DNA from 3 places in the Streptomyces sp. NPDC019224 genome. Region 1 is predicted to be linked to each of the others. Evidence: riboswitches for the same ligand, from Rfam matches in the RefSeq annotation. Region 1 holds a riboswitch; each other region holds the start of a gene.
What was found. Region 1 has a riboswitch for cobalamin ahead of ABZ564_RS23325 (cobalamin biosynthesis protein). Riboswitches for the same ligand answer to the same signal wherever they lie in the genome.

Region 1 (2,253 bases):
TGACGAAGCAGGGCACCTGGGGTGTCGTGGTCGTCGCGGCGCTGCTGGTGGCCGGCTCGGGGGCGATCTGGGTGCTCTCGCGCCGCAAGCCCGTCGGCCACGGCGATGTCGCGCCCGGCTCCGAGGACGCGGCCCCGGCCGAACCCGCGGGGGTCGTCACCCAGGCCATCGCGGCCGTGAGCCCGCCGCCCACCACGGCCCAGGCGCACGACCTCTCCGCCACCATCCCGGCGCCCGCCGGGCCCGTCGCCGCCGATCCGGCCCGACCCGCCACGGTCTGACAGACCCCGGTACTCCGGTAAGGACACCCCCCGTATGAACATCGACTGGGCAGCTCTGGGCACCGTCTTCGGCGTCTCCCTCGTCACCACCGTCGCCCTGGTGGGTCTCTTCACGCTCGGCATCGTCGGCCTCTCCAAGCAGCCGGAACCGGCCGCGCAAAGCGGGTCGGCGGGCTCCTCGCTGCTGCTGGCACGCGCCGGGGCGTACGTCTGCTTCGGACTGTGCGCGGCGGCCGTCGCGTACGGGATCCATCTCATCGTCGCCTGACGCGGCACCTTCCCGGCGGGCCGGACGCACCTCGTGCGCGTCCGGCCCGCCGCGCGTCCGCCCGCCCCGCGCCGCCGCAGGTCAACGGCGAGTTGACGGGCGTTCGCGGGGCGTGGTGGACTGCCGGAGCCATTACGGCGACAGCAGAGGAAGCCGGTGCGAATCCGGCGCGGTCCCGCCACTGTCACCGGGGAGCGGTCCCCCACCGCCGCACGTCACGGCCCTCGCCAGGGGCTGGAAGACCGGGGGAACCGCCGATCCGGAAGCCAGGAGACTCTCGTCGCCGTCACGTCGAACCAGGGCGCGGACCCTGAGTGAGGACATATCGCCATGCCCGGCCGCCGTGCGACCGTTTCCCCGCCGCCCCCGTCGGCAACCACCGGTACGGCCGGCTGAACCGTGCGTGCCGATCGCATCCACGCGTACGGCGCCACGGCCGGGCTGATCGGCGACCTGCTGCTCGGTGACCCCCGCAGGGGGCACCCGGTCGCCGCCTTCGGGCGGGCCGCGGCGGCCGTCGAGGACCGGCTCTGGCGCGACCACCGCGGCTGGGGCGCCCTGCACACCCTGCTCTGCGCCGGGGGCGCCGCCGGGAGCGCCGCGCTGGCCGCCCGCGCCCTGCGCCGCCACCCGGCCGCTTCCGTCGCCCTGACCGCCGCCGCCACCTGGTCCGTCGTCGGCGGTACGTCGCTGGGGCGCGAGGCCCGGGCCGTCGGCGGGGCGCTGACCGCCGGGGACATCGAACTGGCCCGGGAGCGGCTGCCGCACCTGTGCGGGCGCGACCCGCAGGCGCTGGACGGCCCCGGCATCGCGCGCGCCGTCGTCGAGTCCGTCGCCGAGAACACCTCGGACGCCGTGGTCGGCGCCCTGGTGTGGGGCGCCCTCGCCGGTGTCCCCGGGCTCGTCGGCTTCCGCGCCGCCAACACGCTCGACGCGATGGTCGGCCACAAGTCGCCCCGCTACCGGCGGTACGGCTGGGCCTCGGCCCGGCTCGACGACCTCGCGGGCTGGCCCGGCGCCCGGCTCACCGCCCTGCTCGCCGTGGCCGCCGGCGGACGGCCGCGGGAGGCGGCACGGGCCTGGCGGGCGGACGCCGCGAAGCACCCGAGCCCCAACGCGGGCCCGGTGGAGGCCGCGTTCGCCGGCGCGCTCGGCGTACGGCTCGGCGGGACCCTCGCCTACGGAGGCCGTGTCGAGCACCGGCCCGTACTGAACGGGGAGGCCGGCCGCGCGGTGGAGACGGGGGACATCGAGCGTGCCGTGCGCCTCTCGCGCCGGGTGGGCGTGCTCGCCCTCGGCGTCAGCGTGGCGGCCCGGCTGGGCGCGGGGACCGTCGCACGCCGGATCGCGGCAGCCGGCCGCTCCCCGAGCGCACCAGGACCTCGTACCTCTGGACGGAGAACGATATGAGCGGCGGACTGCTGGTCGCCGGGACCACCTCGGACGCGGGCAAGAGCGTCGTCACCGCGGGCATCTGCCGCTGGCTGGTGCGCCGGGGGGTGAAGGTCGCCCCGTTCAAGGCGCAGAACATGTCGCTGAACTCCTTCGTCACCCGCGAGGGCGCCGAGATCGGCCGGGCCCAGGCGATGCAGGCGCAGGCCGCCCGGGTCGAGCCGACCGCCCTGATGAACCCGGTGCTGCTCAAGCCCGGCGGCGACCGCTCCAGCCAGGTCGTCCTGATGGGGCGGCCGGTCGGCGAGATGA
Region 2 (2,253 bases), on a different contig from region 1:
CCTGGTCATCGCCGTGGCGATCATCTACATCCCGATCGAGCTCGGCGGCTTCGACGACATCTTCGCCTCCGCCCAGGACAAGTTCACCGAAACGGGCAACGGCAGCCTGGCACCAGCCGCGGCGGGACAATGGGGCTACGCCACCCTGGCGCTCGGGTCCGCGCTGGCGCTGTTCATGTACCCGCACTCCATCACGGCGACGCTCTCCAGCCGCAGCCGCGAGGTGATCCGCCGCAACACGACCATCCTGCCGCTGTACTCGCTGATGCTGGGGCTGCTCGCGCTGCTCGGCTTCATGGCGATCGCCGCCGGCGTGAAGGTCGACAACGGCCAGCTGGCGATCCCCCAGCTGTTCGAGGACATGTTCCCCGACTGGTTCGCGGGAGTCGCGTTCGCCGCCATCGGCATCGGCGCGCTGGTGCCGGCCGCGATCATGTCCATCGCCGCGGCGAACCTGTTCACCCGCAACATCTACAAGGACTTCCTGAAGCCCGACGCGACGCCCGAGCAGGAGACCAAGGTCTCCAAGCTGGTCTCGCTGCTGGTCAAGGTCGGCGCGCTCGCCTTCGTCCTCACCATGGACAAGACGGTCGCGATCAACTTCCAGCTGCTCGGCGGGATCTGGATCCTCCAGACGATGCCGGCGCTGGTCGGCGGCCTGTTCACCCGGTGGTTCCACCGCTGGGCGCTGCTCGCCGGCTGGGCGGTCGGCATGATCTACGGAACGGCCGCCGCGTACGGGGTCGCGAGCCCGACGCAGAAGCACTTCGGCGGGTCCTCCGAGGAGATCCCGGGCATCGGCGAGATCGGCTACATCGGCCTGACGGCCTTCGTGCTGAACGTCGTGGTCACCGTGGTCCTGACCTTCGTCCTGAACGCCGTCAAGGCACCCGCCGGGGTCGACGAGACCGCTCCGGACGACTACACCGCGGACGTGGGCGACCCGGGCGTCGAGGCGGAGCTGCCGCCGGCCACGGCGGGGGCGCCGGGCTGCCACTGACCGCCCACGCCTGACGCTCGCGACACAAGATGTGGGGGCTGCCCGATCGGGCAGCCCCCACATGTATGCTCATGCTCGCTGTCGTCGCAGGGGAATCCGGTGCGAATCCGGAACTGTCCCGCAACGGTGTGTCCGGTGCGCTTTCGCGCACCGGCGAGTCCGAGGACCTGCCGACAGCGCATCCGGCTCGACCGAACCGGGTGCCCAGACGTCCGGGCCTCGTGGGATGGGCCGGTGGACGCCGCACGGAGTGCCGACCCGCCCGGGCCCGCTCCTGCCCGGCTGCCCCGCTCCCCGCCGGCCCAGAGCCGAGCGAGGGAGAGCACCCCGTGACCATCGCGCCAGCCGATCCGGCCACAGCGCCGAAGACGGCCGAGTCCGAAGCGACCGGATCCGCGAGCGACGGGCCCGGCACCGCACTGCTGCGGACCCTGACCGGCCTCACCGCCGACCTGCCCGACACCGACCCCGGCCGGGTCGCCGCCGCCGCCCTGCGCGGCCGCAGCGCCCGGTCCGACGAGGCGGAGCTGCACTCGCTGGCCACCGAGGCCGCGGCGGGCCTCATCGCCGAGGACCCGGCCTACTCCCGGCTCGCCGCCCGCCTGCTCACCCGGTCCATCGCGGAGGAGGCCGCCGGGCAGGGTGCCACCTCGTTCTCCGCGTCCGTCGCCGTCGGCCACCGCGAGGGCCTGATCGCGGACCGCACCGCCGAGTTCGTGACGCTGCACGCCGCCGCGCTGGACGCGCTGGTGGAGCGTTCGCTCGCGGACGGCGCCGACGACCGCTTCGGCTACTTCGGGCTGCGCACCCTGCACAGCCGCTACCTGCTGCGCCACCCGCACACCCGTCAGGTCATCGAGACGCCCCAGCACTTCATGCTCCGGGTCGCCTCCGGGCTCGCCGAGGACACCTCCGAGCGGGCGCTGGACGAGGTCGCCGCGCTGTACGGGCTGATGAGCCGGCTGGACTACCTGCCCTCCTCGCCCACCCTCTTCAACTCCGGCACCCGGCACCCGCAGATGTCCTCCTGCTACCTGCTGGACTCACCGCTGGACGAGCTCGACTCGATCTACGACCGCTACCACCAGGTGGCGCGCCTGTCGAAGCACGCGGGCGGCATCGGCCTCTCGTACTCCCGCATCCGGGCCCGGGGTTCGCTGATCCGCGGCACCAACGGGCACTCCAACGGCATCGTGCCGTTCCTCAAGACGCTGGACGCCTCCGTCGCCGCCGTGAACCAGGGCGGCCGGCGC
Region 3 (2,253 bases), on a different contig from region 1:
CAGGCGGGGGCGTGCGCCGGCCGCCGGCGCCGGGTGCTCGCGCGGCGCCGCGGCCCGTTCGGTGCCCGTCATCCCGCGAGCCCGAACTCGCGCAGTGCGGCGGCCAGTCGCTCCACGCCCTCGACCGTTCGGATGGTCGGGTTCATGGCCTGGCCGCTGAGCAGGACGTAGCGCTTGCGGCGTACCGCGTCCATCTCCTTCGTGACGGGGTTCGACTCCAGGAAGGCGATCTTCCCGGCGGCGCTCTCCGCGGTCTGCGAGGTGCGGGTGAGGTCGCCGATGACCAGGACGTCCGGGTTGCGGTCGGCGACCGTCTCCCAGTTGATCCGGGGCCATTCGTCGTGCGTGTCGTCGAAGACGTTCTTCACGCCGAGCTCCCGGCTGATGATGCCCGGCGCCCCGCAGCAGCCCGCCAGGTACGGAGCCTCGGAGTTGGCGAACCAGTACAGGACGGAGGTGCCGGAGGCGTCGATGCCGTCGGTGGCCTCGCGGATGCGGGTGCGGAGCCGCGCGACGAGCTTCTCGCCGCGTTCGGGCACGCCGAACAGGCGGGCGAGGTCGCGTACTTCGCCGTAGACGCTGTCCATCGTCAGGGCGCCGGTGCGGACGCCGTCGCCGTCCTCGGTGTTGTCCTTGGCCGTGCAGTCGGCGGGCGAGACATAGGTGGGGACGCCCAGCTTCTCGAACTGGTCGCGGGGGGCGACGCCGCCCTTGGCGAGCGTCGACTCGAAGGAGGCGCTGACGAGGTCGGGCTCCTGGTCGAGGACCTTCTCGGACGAGGGGCGGTTGTCGGCGATCCTGGTCACGCCCGCGTTGGCCTTCTCCAGACCCTTCATCACCGGGTCGGTCCAGGTCGCGGTGGCCGCGATCCGGTCCGCGAGGCCCAGCGAGAGCAGGATCTCGGTCGAACCCTGGTCGACGGAGACCGCACGCCGGGGCGCGGCGTTCACGGTGACGGTGCGCCCGCAGTTCTTGAGGGTGACCGGATAGCCGCCGGACCCGCTCTTCTCGCCGGCCGCTTCGGGCGGGGGCCCGCCGCAGGCCGTCAGGGGCAGGAGTGCGGCGGTGAGCAGGGCGGCGGAACGGCCACGACCTATGAGCGGCACGGGAGATACCTCGGCGTCTCTGGGCCCATGCGCGGGACCCGCTGTACGGAATCCGCCGCCCGGTCCCGGGCTGCGGTCGCCAGCAGGTCTTCGGACTCGGGTTCACGCGGACGGGACGCCTTCCCGGGGGACGAGGGTCTCCCAGTGGCCGTGGCCCCGCCCGTCCCCCTCACCGCTGCGCGTCAGTTCCGGATTCACACCGGATTCCCTGACTCCTGGGGGCGTCCGGCAAATCCCCGCGGAGGAAGGAGCGGCGGCCGGTGCGTGCGATCGCAAGACGCCGGAAAGTCCTTGGATGGGGCCTACCCTGCTCATCAAGAGCTTGGGGAAGGAGCTACCAGGGCTTTCGGCAACGCCGCGAGCGTGCGTGCCGGGCGGCGCGACGCCGCGGGGGTTTGCCGGACGCCCCCGTGGTGGAGTTCGACTGGCCCCGGCACGCTACCACGAGCGTCCGGGCAGCCCGGTGCCGCCCGCGGCCGGTGACGAGGGGCCCCCGTTCGCCACCGGCCGGCCGGTCACGGGCGCTGGAGCGCGACCACCGCGTTGTGCCCGCCGAAACCGAAGGAGTGGCTGACGGCCCGGCGGACGGGCCGCACCAGCGGCTGCTTGGTGACGCAGTCGATGTCGAAGCCGGGCGCGGGGGCGTCCAGGTTCGCGACGGGCGGGACGACTCCGCGCTGGAGCGTGAGGATCGTCAGCCCCGCCTCGATCGCCCCGGCCGCGCCCATGCAGTGGCCGAGCACGCCCTTGGGGGCGGTGACGGGTGGCCGGTGCGGGTACATCCGGCTGATCAGCGCGGCTTCGGCGGCGTCGTTGTGCACGGTCGCGGTGCCGTGCGCGTTGACGTGCTCGACCTCGTCGGCCCGCCAGCCCGCGTCGCGCAGCGCGGCCTCGACGGCGGCGCGGGCGATCCGGCCGTCGGGGTGCGGGCTGGTGGGGTGGTGGGCGTCCGTGGTGGCACCGGTGCCGGCGAGCAGGGCCCGGGGCTCGGCACCCCTGGCCTCCGCGTCGGCCGCGCGCTCCAGCACCATGACGGCGGCACCCTCACCCATGACGAGTCCGGCCCGGTCGGCGGCGAAGGGCCGGCTGAGCCGGGCCAGGTCGCCGTCCGCGCGGGCGGCCGCCCCGGACCGGGCGAACCCGGTCA

Region 2: it holds a riboswitch for cobalamin, as region 1 does, so the genes downstream of both, ABZ564_RS20330 (ribonucleoside-diphosphate reductase subunit alpha) here and ABZ564_RS23325 (cobalamin biosynthesis protein) in region 1, are expected to answer to the same signal.
Region 3: it holds a riboswitch for cobalamin, as region 1 does, so the genes downstream of both, ABZ564_RS13710 (ABC transporter substrate-binding protein) here and ABZ564_RS23325 (cobalamin biosynthesis protein) in region 1, are expected to answer to the same signal.

The regions. Positions count from the first base shown of each region.
Region 1 covers NZ_JBEYCF010000040.1:33,699-35,951, reverse strand. Annotated here, with positions in the region: gene ABZ564_RS23335 (inorganic phosphate transporter) at 1-281, shown strand, start outside; gene ABZ564_RS23330 (hypothetical protein) at 316-549, shown strand; cobalamin riboswitch at 695-826, shown strand; gene ABZ564_RS23325 (cobalamin biosynthesis protein) at 949-1,959, shown strand; gene ABZ564_RS23320 (cobyric acid synthase) at 1,956-2,253, shown strand, end outside.
Region 2 covers NZ_JBEYCF010000030.1:78,217-80,469, forward strand. Annotated here, with positions in the region: gene mctP (monocarboxylate uptake permease MctP) at 1-1,000, shown strand, start outside; cobalamin riboswitch at 1,059-1,190, shown strand; gene ABZ564_RS20330 (ribonucleoside-diphosphate reductase subunit alpha) at 1,330-2,253, shown strand, end outside.
Region 3 covers NZ_JBEYCF010000017.1:33,275-35,527, reverse strand. Annotated here, with positions in the region: gene ABZ564_RS13715 (iron chelate uptake ABC transporter family permease subunit) at 1-72, opposite strand, end outside; gene ABZ564_RS13710 (ABC transporter substrate-binding protein) at 69-1,106, opposite strand; cobalamin riboswitch at 1,191-1,316, opposite strand; gene ABZ564_RS13705 (beta-ketoacyl-[acyl-carrier-protein] synthase family protein) at 1,622-2,253, opposite strand, start outside.